DNA from 2 places in the Brevibacillus sp. 1238 genome. Region 2 is predicted to be linked to the other one. Evidence: riboswitches for the same ligand, from Rfam matches in the RefSeq annotation. Region 2 holds a riboswitch; the other holds the start of a gene.
What was found. A riboswitch is a leader RNA that binds a small molecule or an ion and turns the genes downstream of it on or off. The one in region 2 is predicted to bind cyclic di-GMP.
Positions count from the first base shown of each region.

Region 1: it holds a riboswitch for cyclic di-GMP, as region 2 does, so the genes downstream of both, M2298_RS15160 (methyl-accepting chemotaxis protein) here and M2298_RS27060 (GNAT family N-acetyltransferase) in region 2, are expected to answer to the same signal.

Region 1 covers NZ_JARXWC010000005.1:332,296-340,331, forward strand. Annotated here, with positions in the region: gene M2298_RS15140 (PTS mannitol transporter subunit IIBC) at 1-1,218, opposite strand, end outside; gene M2298_RS15145 (PepSY domain-containing protein) at 1,413-1,721, opposite strand; gene cshA (degradosome RNA helicase CshA) at 1,827-3,341, opposite strand; gene M2298_RS15155 (transporter substrate-binding domain-containing protein) at 3,651-4,508, opposite strand; gene M2298_RS15160 (methyl-accepting chemotaxis protein) at 4,609-6,582, opposite strand; cyclic di-GMP riboswitch class I at 6,655-6,755, opposite strand; gene M2298_RS15165 (methyl-accepting chemotaxis protein) at 6,978-8,036, opposite strand, start outside.
Region 2 covers NZ_JARXWC010000021.1:12,569-20,604, reverse strand. Annotated here, with positions in the region: gene M2298_RS27090 (amino acid ABC transporter substrate-binding protein) at 50-826, opposite strand; gene M2298_RS27085 (DNA alkylation repair protein) at 1,040-1,747, opposite strand; gene M2298_RS27080 (AzlD domain-containing protein) at 1,802-2,137, opposite strand; gene M2298_RS27075 (AzlC family ABC transporter permease) at 2,128-2,802, opposite strand; gene M2298_RS27070 (TrmB family transcriptional regulator) at 2,884-3,702, opposite strand; gene M2298_RS27065 (hypothetical protein) at 3,808-3,990, opposite strand; cyclic di-GMP riboswitch class I at 4,185-4,268, shown strand; gene M2298_RS27060 (GNAT family N-acetyltransferase) at 4,509-5,057, shown strand; gene M2298_RS27055 (methyl-accepting chemotaxis protein) at 5,059-6,522, shown strand; gene M2298_RS27050 (sensor domain-containing diguanylate cyclase) at 6,757-8,036, shown strand, end outside.

The DNA of each region.
Region 1 (8,036 bases), on a different contig from region 2:
TGCTCCCATCGCGCTGGAACCCATTCCGGCGTCGCAAGAAAACACCACTTTCTTCACGTCCGCTGCCGCGATTTCTTTTGTTGCCGCAGCTTCTTGCCCTGCTGCTGCCGGCTGCTTGTTGCCTTTCAGCTCCTGCATTTTCTCTGTCGCCTTGTCCAACTCGTCTTCTTCGGTCTTGCTGCTCATTTTCAACAAAGCCGAAGCGATGAGGAACGAGACAACGGTTGCGGCAACGACCCCTGCCCATACCGGAAGCAATCCGCCGCGCGGAGCCATGGCGCTGAGTGCGAAGATACTGCCTGGCGATGGCGGTGCCACCAGCCCTGCGCCGAGCAGCGTAAAGGTGAAGACCCCTGCCATCCCGCCGCCGATTACCGCCAAAACGAGACGCGGATTCATCAAAATGTAAGGGAAGTAAATCTCGTGAATCCCCCCGAAGAAGTGAATGATAACAGCACCTGGCGCCGATTGCTTGGCATTGCCTCGACCTGCCAGCCAGTATGCCAGTAGGATTCCCAAACCTGGGCCAGGGTTGGTCTCCAGCAGGAAAAAGATCGATTTTCCTGTGCGCGCCGCTTCATCCAGACCAATCGGGCTGAAAATACCGTGATTGATCGCGTTGTTGAGGAACAGCATTTTTGCCGGTTCGACCAAAATGCTCGCCAGCGGGAGCAACCCTGCATTGACGATGACCTGCACGCCTGATGCCAGCGCCTTGCTAAGACCCGTCACGACCGGACCAATCGCCAGGAAAGCGAGCAGCGTCAGCAATGCACCGATAATCCCTGCGGAAAAGTTGTTGACCAGCATTTCAAAACCGGAGCGAATTTTGCCTTCGAACAGTCGGTCGACTTTTTTCATGACCCAACCGCCCAGAGGCCCCATGATCATTGCCCCTAAAAACATCGGGATATCTGACCCGACTACGACCCCCATCGTGGCGACAGCCCCCACGACACCACCACGTACATCGTGAACCATTTTCCCGCCCGTGTATCCGATCAACAGCGGCAGCAAATACGTAATCATCGGCCCGACCAGTTTCGCCAGGTTTTCGTTAGGCAGCCATCCTGTCGGGATGAACAATGCCGTAATCAATCCCCAGGCAATAAACGCACCGATGTTTGGCATGACCATCGCACTGAGAAACCGTCCAAATTTTTGTACCGAGACGCGCACTCCACCAGAAGACTGGTTCTTTGTCGCCAAATTCTCCATACTGGACCCTCCTTTACCTTTTCTATAAAAATGTTGACATGATTAAACAGATAATGTGCACACCTCAAATATAAAGCGTTTACATACGCGCCACAACAAAATCAAAGCTCGCATTTGTCGTTCTCGTTGTTGCCAAAACTTAATAGCAGCAAAAAAAGAGACTCCCGCTCCGACGAGCAGAAGTCTCTTTTTCCTCAAAAATCTTCTCTCTCCACCTTCATGACCTTTCCCGTTTCTGCATTGACCTCTACCTCGTACACCTGGTTCTGGTCGGTAAGAATAATAAACTCATAGACCAGCACGCCATTTTCCGTATCCAACTCCGAGTGCAGCACGCGTCCTTTTATTTGCTGCAAAGCGATTTGCTTCGCTTGCTCCTCTGTAATTCGCATCGGCTTTACGTCTGTTGCCTGTGCTTTCTCAGCGTGCAGCGGGGCTGGCATGGCTGTTCCAAGTACACTTGCCAGCGCAACGGCTGTGGTCCAGCCAATCGACTTTTTCATGATTGCACTCACTCCTTCCTCCAAATCAATCAGTAGTTTGCCCTGCCGCCCCGCTTGTATGCAAAAAAAGCCGATGCGCTTTTCGTCGCATCGGCTCTTGCATTCTTATCGTTGTTTGTTGCTGTATGGTCTTCCGCTGGACTCTGTGCTGCGTGGGCGAGATTCTCCACTGCGCGGACGGGAATCGCCGCTGCGAGGACGGAACTCTCCACCGCGTGGACGAGGTGGGCGTTTGCTTCCAAAGCCGGAGCCAGAACCGTATCCGCCTTTGCCTTTCGGGAACGCTTTTTTCTTGCCGACACGCAGAGGCGCTTCTTCTGTCAGGCGAACCGGAGTTTGATCCGGCTCTTTGGTCAGCAGCTTGAGTGCAGCAGATACGAGCGTCACGGAATCGATATCTTCCAGCAATTGCTCGGCCAATGTTTTGTAGGCGCTCAAGTCATCGCGGCCAGACGCCTCCAAAATTTTCTCCACGGTCAAACGTTGTTGACCTTCCAGCGCTTCGCTCATGCTAGGCACAGAACGACGCTCCATACGGCGGTTTGTCGCGCGCTCGATCAGACGCAGGTGGTCGATCTCGCGGGAAGTGACAAACGTGATGGCAAGACCAGTCTTCCCGGCACGACCAGTACGGCCGATACGGTGAACGTAGCTTTCCGAGTCTTGCGGAATGTCGAAGTTGAATACGTGCGTAACGCCGCTGATATCCAGACCGCGGGCAGCTACGTCTGTCGCAACCAGCACTTCGATCGTACCTTCCTTGAACTTGCGCAGCACGCTGTCGCGTTTTGCCTGGTTCAAATCGCCATGGATTCCTTCAGCGCCGTAACCGCGCTTGGTCAGAGCCTCGGACAGTTCATCCACTCTGCGCTTGGTACGACCGAAAATGATCGCCAATTCAGGGGAATGAATGTCAAGCAGACGACACAGAACGTCGAATTTTTGCTTCTCGGCAACTTCCATGTATTGCTGCTCAATGTTTGGCACCGTTACTTCTTTCGGTTTGACGGAAATCAGCGTCGGCTCGCTCATGAACTGCTGAGCAATTTCCTGAATCGCTCTCGGCATAGTTGCAGAGAACAGCAAGGTTTGACGATTGTCAGGAACTTCTTGCAAAATTTCCTTGATATCGTCGATGAAGCCCATGTTCAGCATTTCATCTGCTTCGTCCAGAACAACGATCTCGATCGCATCGAGGCGGATCGTTCTTCTTCTCATGTGGTCCATGAAACGGCCAGGCGTCGCTACGATGATTTGCGGGCGCTTTTTCAGCGCCTTGATTTGGCGGGTAATGTCTTGACCGCCGTAAATTGGCAGAGCGGAAATGTTTTTGAACTGGGCAATTTTGTTGATTTCCTCTGCTACCTGCACAGCCAGCTCACGGGTCGGTGTCAGTACAACCCCTTGAATATTGCCGTTGTTTTCATCCAGGCGCTCAACCAGCGGAATACCGAAAGCAGCGGTTTTTCCTGTACCTGTTTGCGCCTGTCCAATCAAATCGCGGCCTTGCAAGGCTACAGGAACAGTTTGCTCCTGAATGGCTGTCGCCTCTTCAAACCCCATGTTGCCAAGAGCTCTCACAATAGAATGATGCAATCCAAAATCAAAAAAAGTAGTCAATGAACGTCAGTCTCCTTTTACTTTACCTTCTTCTATAAAATTCTCACTAAAAAAGGGCACTATTCCTTACAGCCGGAACATGCCCTTTTATCTCCGATTGTACATAAGCACCCTACAAAGAACATAGCTGTAATCGTATCATGCATCTGGAAAAATTGCAAACGGGATTTATGCCCATTTCCCTTTTAGTATCAACCGATTTTTGTCAGAATATACGGCGAAACACATAAAAAACAAAACAGCCCTGCCGGGACACTCCAGACAGGGCTGCTGCTTTGCATCATTGCGATCGATTATTCGACTCGACGCTTATTTTACCCATTTGTGGAACAGCTCATCGAATTTTCCTTGCAGCTTCATTTCGTCCATCCACACATCGAGATAGCTGGCAAAAATAAAGTCGCCACGCGGAATCATGTACGCCTTTTCGCTGCGGGTAAACGGCTTGTCGGTCAAAGCAGCGTACAGGCGGGAGTCTGCTTTGGAGTAAACCATCGCTTCAATCGTATCGGTGATCATGACATCGTACGTGCCGTTTGCGACAAGGCCCGGGATGTCCAGATTGTTTTGCACGACAGTCACGGTCGCGTTTTTCAAATAGTCACGCACGAACTTTTCATTGGTGCCGCCCGGATTTACCCCGATTCGCACTTCTTTCTTGTTAATGTCGGCCAGGCTCTTGTACTTGTCCTTGTCTTGCGCGCGAATCAACGGCGCTTTGCCAAATTCGATGTACGGATCGCCCATGTGCGCTTTTTTCTGCCGATCCGTGTTGCGTGTCACGCCGCCTACCGCGATGTCGAATTTGTTTGCCAGCAGATCGTCCATCATCGTCGGCCATGAAGTCTGCACAAAGCGCGCCTCTACGCCCAGGCTTTTGGCGAACTCTTTCATGGCGTCAATGTCGTAGCCTTCAAACTCGTTCGTCTTCGGATTCAAATATGTGAACGGCTTGTAGTCCCCAGGCGTTCCCACCACAATATATCCTCGTGCGATGATCTCGTCGAGGCGGGACTCAAACTTTTTATTGTCCTGTTTTTTGGCCGCTTCTACCGCCACGGCTTGTCCATTCGGTGTTCCCGCAGTTGCGGCAAACGCTCCGGTTCCAGTCATCAGCAATGTTGCAGCGAGTGTGCTCGCCACCATTCTTTTGGTCCACTTGTTCATCGGTTTCTTCTCCTCCTGGTTGTTGCTCTCTTTGTTTGTCTTGCTTTGTTCAAACTGTCTCATCCCTTATATCGCATCCCCCCTTTAACAGGGATGGGACCTACAGGCTAAACTTGCCAACCCCTTGTTGCAGTTCTTCCGTCACGGCGTTCAAATGCTCGACGGAACGGGCGATATCTTGAATGGCCTGAAGCTGCTCGGCTGTTGCCTCCACAACCTTTTGGGCATCAGAAGTAGCGAGCTTCGCGATATGATGCATTTCATCCACCGAGGCGCTCACCTGCTCGGAGCCTGCGGACATTTCTTCCGATGCTGCTGACACCTCCAAAATATGGGCAGCAACATTGCGGGAAGACTCCAAAATATGCGCAAAAATTTCCCGGACTTCTTCAATCATCGTGATTCCTTCGTGCGCTTCGCGGTTGCCTGTGTTCATCACTTCGACGGCATGACGGGTATCCTGTTGGATTTCGTGAATCAGTGTCGCTATTTTCGCAGCCGATTCCTCGGATTGGTGAGCGAGATTTTTCACTTCTCCGGCCACGACGGCAAAGCCTCGTCCATGCTCGCCAGCCCGCGCAGCCTCAATCGACGCATTGAGAGCGAGCAGGTTGATTTGCGACGTCAACTGGCTGATCGTATCGAGAATCCCTTCGATTTCCTTGGAGCGGCTGTTCAAACGTTCGATGGCCTCAGTTGCTTTGGTCGTTCCTTCGCCGATGCTGCCCATTTGCCGCACCGCCTGCTCCACGACAGTCGTTCCTTGCTCAGCCTGTTCCGAAGCCTCGCGCGCCGCCTCGGAAACATGCGCAGATGTCTCGGCGATTTTCACGATCCCTGCTGCCATATCATTCATGGACAGCGCGACATCTTTGGAGCTGGTCGCCTGCGCTTCCGCTCCGCCTGCAATTTGATTGATCGATTGCCCGATGCGATTGACGTTTTCCGTCGCATGCTCAATGCCTGCCGATACTTCCTGAGTAAAGCGCAGCACCTGCTCGGAAGATTGCGATACCCCCTCAATCAGACCTTTCAAGTGGGCAACAGTCTGGTTGAAGTCACGGGAAAGCACCGCAAGCTCATCCTTGCCGTCTACCGTAACGGTCTGCGTGAGATTCCCTTGCGCCACCACATTGACCACTTGGTTCAGACGCTGAATCGGTTTCACCAGGCGAACAGACAGCCAGTATACGAAAATGATCCCGAGCGCCAACACAACCAGTGAAATCGCAAGCAGCTTGATCGACAGCTCATTTACCGGAGCGTGCAAATCTTTGACCGGAGCCGTGATGAATACGCCCCAGTTCAGTTTCGTCGATGCGTACGAGGAGAACTGCGCTGTTTGCTCCTGCTGGTATTGAATAATTCCATGCCCGCCTTGCTGCGTCGCTTCAAATGCCGTTTTCAGCTCGGGAATGTCGCTTTCCAGCACGGATTGCTTCAAAATGAACTCGCTATTCGGATGCCAGATATACGTTCCTTTTTTGCTGACGAGAAAAGCATAGCCGCTGTGCCCGAATTTCTCTTCGGAAACCGTTTTTTGAATCTCATTGATTGGGATAGTAGAGCCGACATAGCCGTATTGGCGGTTGTCTTTCATCAATGGCAAAATGACCGTCACAATGTTATTGCCTGTCCGTTGGGAAACAACCGGCTCGGATACGATGATTTTCCCTTCGCCTTTTCCTGCTTCCTGAAAATGCGGACGGTCGGAAGGATTGGTTTCCTCTCCTTTGAAGTTGATGACCTTTTTGCCGCTCAAGTCATAGGAAAAGAAAAACGTTTCAAACTCAGGGTTTTTCTTTTGCGCTTCCTGAATCAGCCTCAAGTCATGCTCGAAATTGTTGTCTGAGGACATCATCTCCCCGACTGTTTCCACGATTCCGATTTTTTCCTGGAAGAAGCTGTCGATACGGATGGATAGATTGCTGGCTGTCAGTTCCGCTTCTTTGTCCAGGCTCGATGATAGCAATTGCGAAGAGCTGTAGTAGCTGGCCCCGCATACCGTGCCCAAGCTGATGATCAAAAGCAGGCACATAACGACAATTAACTTTTTCTTTAGACTTGATTCCATCACACGGTGTACCTCCTATCCTTTTTTTCACAACAAAAAAGACTGCCACCCGGACAGCCTTTTTGCGTTCGGCATGGCAACCCGGCTATCGTAGCAGCAGAGAAATGCAATCTGCTTGCCTTAGACCCGTGGCTTTGCGTCCCTGCCTTTCAACAGGTTTGCCTTTGTCATTTTTTGTCGTATTTTGTTTATAAATTTACTATAGCACACGAAAGTAAAAATGTGGGTTAACTTTCAAATAATGCCTTGGATTTTTTTCCACACGAAATCTTTACCCGATTTGTTTGATAGCTAAACTACTTTTCTTGCATAAAATTACAAAAAAGCCCCTCCAAGTAAACCATTGTGCGCTTTTCACGCCATGTCTACTTAAAGGGGATACTATCAGATCATAGCTACTTCCCAGACTCCACAGCCAAGCTGCTTAACGTATCGGTAAGCAGCTCCAGCTCTCTAAAGCTTGCCACAATTTGTTCGATCCGTTCTGTTTGTTCGTCTACACTCGCCAATACTTGCTCTACCGACGCACTCGATTGTTCCGTTACGCTATAAATCTGGGTGATTTCATCCACAATCCGCAGCGAGCCATTCTCCAACGCATGAATGAGCGTCTCAACCTCGCCCGCTTGAATGACAACGCTATTCGCGTTATTTGTAATTTGTTTTAATATGGATTCTGTGTGCTGCGCAGCGTTTTGACTGTCTACAACAGCGGCTTGTCCGGTAATGATTTGCTTGGCAAGGTCGCTTGTTTTATTTTGGATATCCACCAATATGCCTGCTATTTCTTCCGTCGATTGCTGTGAATGGACAGCCAGCTTCCTCACTTCATCAGAAACCACGGCAAAACCCCGCCCGTGCTCTCCCGCACGCGCTGCTTCGATGGCAGCATTCAAGGCCAGCAGGTTGGTTTGGTTGGAGATCTCGCTAATCTTGGAAAGAACAGAACCGATTTGCTGATTTCGTTCATGAAGCTCGTTCATCAACGTCACGGTTTTATCGATGATCGTACTGATATGAGCCATTTGTTTCGTTAGCGTCGACACCTGTTCATTTCCTTCTTCCGTTACCTTCACAGTCGCTAATGTTAAATCTTTCATGCGCTGCGAACTGGCGGCTACTCGCTGAACTCCATGATTTGAATCTTGTACGGAGTTGGAGATATCGCCGACACTTGCTGCCTGCAGTTGCACGCCTTTAGCCACCTCGGAAAAAGACGTCAATACTTCCCGAGAGACGCGTTCCGTAAAAAGGACATTATCTTTTAGCGACAAGCTGAATTGTTTAAGCGTCTCCACCGAATGTAACACCTTACCAAAAATTTGCTCGATTTGCTGTTTAGCAAACAGCGTTTCCTTATGCCGGCTTTCCGCTTGCAAATACACGTTCTCGTTAAGCTTTGCGACATAGATCGTGATGATGGCAACCACGACGAGCGGAACATTATTTGCATC
Region 2 (8,036 bases):
GACAAAAGCGTGGCTTCGCCCATCTGCCTGGCGAAGCCACGTTTCTTTCCTATTTCAAGACGCGATTCTCACCAAACCATTTTTCCGAGATTTTCGCGGCAGATCCATCCTGATTCATGGCGTCAAGCGCCTTTTGCAGCTCGTTCAGCAGTGCTTCGTTGCCTTTTTTGACTCCGACGCCGTACTCTTCGGGAGACAGCGATTCCTCCAGGAACTTGAAGGTTCCTTGATCCTTGGTCATGTAATAGTCCGCTACCACCTGGTCAATCACGACGGCATCGATGCGGCCGATTTTCAAGTCACTGAGAGCCAGCACGTTGTCAGGAAACTCGGTGATCGTTTTGATTTGATCTTTCCATTCGCTTGCATTCAGCGCGTCAGCTGCCGACGACATCTTTTGCAGCCCTACCACTTTGCCGTTCAGATCCGCCAGCTTTTTCATGTCCGAGTTCGCCAGCGTTACGACGACTTGTGCGTTCTGCAAATACGGCTTGGTGAACAGCACTTTTTCTTTTCGCTCATCCGTAATGGTATATCCGTTCCAGATCAAATCGATGCGGCCGCTGTTCAATTCGGATTCTTTGGAACCCCAGTCGATTGGCTGAAACTCCACCTGCTTGCCCATTTTTTCGCCAGCAGCCCGGGCGTAATCGATATCGAAACCGACCAGCTCATTTTTTTCATCGCGAAAACCCATTGGCGCGAACTTGTCGTCAATCCCGATGATCAGCTTGTTCGCGTCAGCGCCTGTTTTTTGACTGCCGCAGCCGACTACCAATGAAAATACGGCTCCTACCAGCAAGGATAGCAAAGCAAATTTTTTCATGATGATTCCCCCTAGTCCGACTATCTCTATATTTTACTCTGATAAAGTGGTAATACGTTAACAAGGTATCATGATAGCACATCATCAGAAAAGAGTCGATACTTTAGCAAAGAAAGGCGAATATGAAAAAGATTCCAAATAAATAACGCCGGGATTTCTCCCAGCGTGCGCTTGTTTGTATGCGGATTCTCCCGCTCAATCACGGGATGCGAATTAGCAGATGCACGTCTTGCGCTTCTTGCCGATGGCTCCGCGCGCTACGATTTTTTCGATATACGCAGTCGCAAGCGGCACCTTGCACGCCGTATTGCCGACGTCGACGTGTACTTTCCCGATAGCCTCGGCAACTTCCACCGCTTCGGCATGCAGAGCAGGAACATAGGCGCCTGCCGCGATGACAAAATGATTCATCGTGTACCGCACCCGGTTTCGCTCCTCGTGCACGGTCTGTTGGACTCGCGCAAGCAATGCCCTGATCTCCGGCAAGTCCAACTGCTCGTCAGGAGCGATTGACAAGTAGTTCGCGTACGTGCTCCAGCCGCATGCGGCGATCATTTCTTCTTCCGCTTCTATCCACTCGCGGGCCAATTCCAGTGCGAAAGGGCTTTCTGCCGCCACTCCCGCTACCGTATACTCCGCGAGCATATACCAGTACGCCTGTCTGACCCAGCCTTGCAGCTGCTCCTTCGTCACCGTTTTTGGATTGATGGCCAGCCCTGCCAAATACATCGCATCATGATTGCCCGTCTCGTACAGAGCCTGCACCAGCTTTTGATCGCGCTTGACCTCTTTCACCAGCTTTTTCATATCGCCAATGCGCACGCCGAAGAACGGCTCTCTGGCGCCATGGCGCAAAAAGGTCTTTTTTGTCTGCTCGCTCCCCAGCGCTTCAAGCTTTTGCAAGACTTCTTCCACAGTCATGTCTTTCGCCCTCCCTTTTTCTCTAGCATAACCACTTCTGCATTGCTTTTGCCCTTATAGAATAGAAAAAAGGTAGCGCAGGACCATGATCGAAGCCATCCCCACGACCACCGTTCCCAGCAAGCTGCGCGTCCAGATCGCCACGAGAAAAGTCGGGATTGCTGCCATCAGCTCGACATTGGTCAACAGCGGAGCCAGCTTGCCTTCGTGCAAAAACAGCTCCTGTCCGACCAGCGCGGCCATGACGGAAATCGGCACATAATGCAGCCAGCGGACACCCCATTCGGGAAGCTGCATGCGAGACAGCACCATCAACGGCAGTACCCGCGGCAAAAACGTGACCAAGGCACAGCCAGCAATGATAAGAAAGACGTCCCATCTCACTTCCATCGTTCGATCACCATCCCGATTGTCGATGCGCAAAGCGTGGCAACGATGACGCCAAGGTTGCCCGGATACACGACTGATACCCCGACTGCGATCACGACGGCGCACACAGCCACGAGAACGTCCCGCCTGATCTGCAAGCGGCTCATCATCGCCAGAACCAAAAGCCCGATGAACATGGCTGGCAAGGCGAAATCAAGCCCCAGCCCTTCCGGATTGGCAATCCATTGCCCAAAATAGGCGCCTGCCAGGTTGGCGACGATCCAGTTCAAATAAGCCGTCACATTCAAACCGTGCATCCATTTTTCGTCGATCTGTTTTTTCTTCGCCGCTTCGTTAATGGCAACCCCGAATGTTTCGTCCGTCAACAGCGAGCCTACCAGCATGTTCTTGAACGCTGACAAATGGCGAAAATAAGGAGAGAGAGCCGCACTCAGCAAAATATGGCGCAAATTCACAAACAAAATCGTAATGATAATTCCCGTAGCCGAGCTGCCCGCCGCGATCATGCCTGCCGCGATGAACTGTGCAGAGCCTGCGTACAGCAAAATGCTCATCAAAACAATTTCCATGATGCTCAGCCCAGCCGTCTTTTCCAGGACACCTGCCGCAAATCCGATGCTCAAATAACCGAGCAAGGTCGGAATGCAATCTTTGACCCCCTGCATGAAGCTTCCCTGATCTCTTGCGTTCGACAACGTTTCTACGTGCAGTTGCTCTCGCCCCACTGTTCTCCCTCTCTCTCTTTTTCACTGCTGGTTAAGAAAGCTTTTTCCCGTAACCACCTGGTAAAGATCCGGTTTGTTTCGCCAAAGCGTCTCGACTTTTTCCGGTCCTAGCACCTTTGTCACTTCTGCAAACATAATGTCGTGGCGAATGTACTCGACAGCCACCAAAACGAGAGCCGGGTCCTTCGTTTTGACGGCCCAGGCAGCCGTATTTGGCGCAAAATTGGCGATCAGGACTTCCTCCAAATCTCGCGCCACGATCGTGAGATGCCCGCCCATGCGCTCTTCTGCGACATCTGGCGCCATGTAGTCATGGTGATACGTCGTTCCCACCCGCGTCTGTGCTTGCCCAAACAGCACGGTAAAAACAGAAATGCCTGCCTCTGTGCACGCATCTACACTTTCCTGGATAGCCGGCACCTGCGGCTCCCAGATCGACAGCCATACTTCTCCTGTCGCCTGCTTGATCATTTGCCGCATCTCCGTCAGCACCAGTTCGTCGCCGCTGATTCGGCGAATCACATCGACTTCTTGCTCAGACTCCAAAGCGGACAAGCTTTTTTCCAAATAGTCGAAGGACTGCTCGAACTGTCCACGCAATCTGCGAATCAACTCTCTGGCCGCAAGCGGCGCGTAAGTCACAGGCTCTGAAGGCACCGTATAGACCGCCCCTTTTTCCAGCAGCTTGCCTATGACCTCGTAAATCATCGAGCGCGGTACGCCGGAGCGCTTGCTGATTTCGTATCCGGTAATCGGAGAATGCTTCAACAAGCCAATGTAAGCCTTGCACTCGTATTGGGAAAAACCGAGCTTTTGCAACTCTTTGTAAATGTCGTCCATATCGTCCTCTTTAGTCGTTAGTCTTATACTCACTATAATACCTCTCCCGCCAAACATGCAACAAAAAAAGCCCTCGGCATTCGAGAGCTTTTTTCACACATGCTGTTAAGCGATTTCTTTCACTTTAATATAAGAAACGTTTCGCACATTGATGACGATATCGTCGTACTGGAGCCATCCATCTTTCTGGTTGGCGACCATCTGGATGATCTCTTCCGGTTCTGTCGTCTCAATGCGGATCACTTCTCCCCCTGAAAAGTGAAATTCGATTGTTTTCGTCTCTGCCATCCTCTCATCCCTCCTCTTCTCTCTATCTTTATCGGATGGATGGTAAAATTTTGTTACGCTACTCTTACCGTTACCTTAATTCTGACTATTTTTATAAAGAATTGGTTATTTTTACCCTACCAAAACTTGACAAGACTGTTTCTTTTGGATTATATTTTGCATGATTCGACATGACTATACATTTTTCGCAAACTGAATGACAAAGGCAAAGTCATCGAAAGGTGGCGACGCAAAACCACGGGTCTAAAGTCTTCGACCATGACAGCCGGGTTGCCATACATCATGTGCGTAATTGTGCGATGATGGTGACTGAAAGCTGTTCCCGTGTGTGGAATGGCCTTTTTTGTGTGAAAAACGTCTCGACGTTTTTCAAGAAATTGGATGTGGCCGCTTGCGGTCAACAAAACGGTCATGGCCGTTTTGTGTGCAATCTCATAGAAAGGAGGCGCCAGTCCATCTATCAACAGTAAACTTGTACATGAAAAAACAAAAGAGAGATAAAAATGGAGTGGAGTATTATGTACAAACTGGTTGATTCAGTAGAGTCTTTGGCGAGTTTTCACCAAATCAAGGAGAGCGTTTGGACCTCCATGGGCTTTGAAATGGAATACGTCAAAAATGGTTCCGATGCTTATTTGCTATTGTCAGAAGATGACGAAGCAGGCGGTACTTTTGAATTTACGCCACATGAAAAATCTTCTGCTTTTCTCCGCAATTTGTTTCAGGACGTGTTGAGCGCCGATATGAAAGTGGTGGAAGTAGACAGTTTCGCTGTCTTGCCGAAATACCGTGGAAAACTGGGACGTTGGGGCGTTGCCCTCATGATCGATTATGCTGAAAAACACGGTTATACGCATGCAGTCGGTTTAGCAGACCCGGCTTTTTTTCAGTTGATTAATACAAAATACAACGTCAAAGCGACACAAGTGAAGGATATGGTCTATTACAAAGGGGCGAACGCCATCCCGACCATTTTTCACCTGCAGGAAGCCTATACAAGCAAGGACCATCCCGCATTTTCCTGGTATCAAACGCTTTGCAAACAAATAAAAGTTGAGGTTAGCTGACATGGAACTTTTACAAAGAAGAAATAATTGGGTCGTCATTGTTTTTGCAAGCATCATTACCGTGGTGCAAATCGTGAATCTCATCATGGGAGTGCCGATTTCCTTCGTCTTGACTGTGCTCGGTATTTTGTACGGAGTGCTGGCGCCGTTCGCGTATTTGTCCAATCGTCCGGCGTGGCGCGACAAAATGGCTCCATTCATGAAGTTTTTCAACTTCGCGGTAATCGGCATCTTCATGTTCATAATTACCGGGCTTGATCCTTGGCTGGTCAATATTATGACCATCATGTTCTTCGTAGCCGTCATGGGGATTTATCAGGACAGGCTGATCAACATTTTGACGATCGTGGCAGCGCTCGGGATCGTCACGTACTACTTCCTGACAAATGGCGAGGCGATTTTTTATACCTCCAATCCGGTTCATTTGATGTACTACCTGCTTACCTTCTGCTTCGTATCGGCAACAAGCATGATGCACGCGATATTCAACAACAGACTGCAACAGGAAAGCGAAGAACAGAAGCAACAGGCGATCGCTTCCAAAGAATCGCTGCAACGCATTTTGGATCAGATCAACGAATCGCTCAGCTCTGTGCAGGAATACCAGGAGAATCTGAACAAGGTGACGGATGGCGTGAATGTCCGGGCAGTTGAAACCGTCGCTTCCCTTCAGGAAATCATGCGCTCCTTCTCTGTGCAAACCGACAACACAAACGAGCTGCGCCGCGAGATGGGCACGACCAATCTCCAGGTAGAAGACATGACTCGTTCTGTCACAGAGATGCACGATTACGTAGAATCGACGAAAGAAGCGACCAATGAAAGCGGCAAGCGCATCAATAACATCGGCAGCGACTTTGAACGCTTCATCAAGGACATCCAGGATACGAACCGACTGATTCAAGAGCTGAACAAAGAAACGGAATCGATTGAAAAAATCATCCAAACGATCTCCGATATTTCGGCACAGACCAACCTGCTCGCACTCAATGCCACCATCGAGGCGTCCAGAGCCGGTGAGCATGGCCGTGGCTTTGCCGTCGTAGCGGATGAAGTGCGCAAGCTGGCCGAGTCTTCCAAAGTATCCTCCGAATCGATCTCGACCTTATTGATGACGATTCGCGAAAAAATGAAGCTCGTTTCCGACATGATCTCCGAGTCCCAGGTGTCTTTTGAAAAGAACAGCGAAGGCATTATGGAGGTCCAAGAAATGTTTACAAACGTGGACAACTACATGCACAACTTCGCGGAAAAAACCAAAAATCTGCAAGAGTTCATCGTCCACGTGCACAGCATGATCCAGGAAGTCAATGCAAAAGTCGAAGTCAACGCAGACATTACCGACAAGAACAAGGAAAGCCTCGAAGAAGTTCTCGTGCTCGTCTCTGACCAAAAAGAAGAGATCGTCAAAGTATCTGGCGGCTTCGAAAAGATCGAGCAACAAATTCGCGGCTTGAACACGTAAAAACCATTGGCAAAAATTCCACTGAAACTGTCCTCTTTTGAGGGCAGTTTTTTGCATTTATGGCAATAATGTTACCTAATTGTTACAACTGTGAACGAACCTCAACTTTTTTCCATCAAATTATTTTTTCTGCATAGCATGTCCTCCTGGTATCGCTTATAATACACATGAATTTTTTCCGTTTGCTTTCCTTCCATCATGGATCGATCCAACGCAAAGAGAGGCCATAGCCATATGCCTGTTATACATCGTTTCAAGCTGAGCCCGGGGAAAAAGATCGGTCTGACTGCCCTTCTGACGGGTCTGGTTTCCTTGTCCATCGTGTTGACGGTGACAATTTTGCTCATCGCATCTTATCAGTCCAAGAAGAAGTCACTGATCGATACCACGCTTACTTTGAACTATTCAAGCGCAAGCAAAATGAGTCAAATGATCAATTCCTTGTTCATCTCCATGCGAAGCAGCTTGCGTTATTCCGCCTCAGTCGTAATCGACCACCCCTCGCAGACGCAAAAAGAAGCCGACGAACATCTGGATATCCTTCGCAAAAGCAGCAACTATTTCAATTCGCTAACTGTCGTGGATGAAAACGGGATTATCCGCACCGTTTCTCCGGCGTCCATCGGCACAGTCGGCCAACACATTATCACCAAGGAAGGCAACTATGCCTTGGAACTGAAAAAGCCCTACATTTCCTTGCCCTACATATCTGCGAGAAGCAACCGCCATATTTTGTTCATGAGCGAGCCGATCTACGACAAAGAGGGCAAATATCGCGGCTTCATCGGCGGAACCATCTACCTCCAGGAGCACAACATCATGAACATGATTTTCGGCAGCGCGGCAACGGATACGACCGGATCTTCTTTTTCCATCGTCGGCTCCAACGGGCAGTTGCTGTTCCATCCGGATGAACAGTTGATCGGAAAAGATCTCAAATCCAATCCTGTCGTAAGGAAGCTGATGGCTGGGCGAAGCGGTCATGAACAAATGGCGAGCATACAGGGCGGGCAGTTGCTGGCCGGCTATGCCCCCGTTGCCGAAAACGGCTGGGGCGTCATGGTCACCTCTCCCATCGAGTTTGTCTACAACGAGCTGCATAGTCAGGTGAGACTGATGCTGGTTTATTTGCTGCCCCCTTCCCTGCTTTTGCTCCTGATTGTCATCAAGCTGGCCCACACGCTTGCCAGACCTTTTGTTCAACTTGCCGACCTGATGAGCAAGATGGGCTCGGAAAAAGTAGAGCTACCCCAAAATCGGCATCACTGGAACCGGGAAGCGGATTTGTTGACCAAAGCTTTTCGCAATGCTGCCAAAAAAATCAAGCGGAAAACAGACCGGCTAACGCATGAAGCAACGACCGACGCGCTTACGGGACTTGCCAACCGCCGCTCCGTCGAAAATTTGCTGCAACAATGGTTGCGGGAGAACAAAAGCTTTTCCATCCTGCTGTTGGATATTGATCGCTTCAAGCATGTAAACGACACCTTCGGCCATCCTGTGGGAGACGAAGT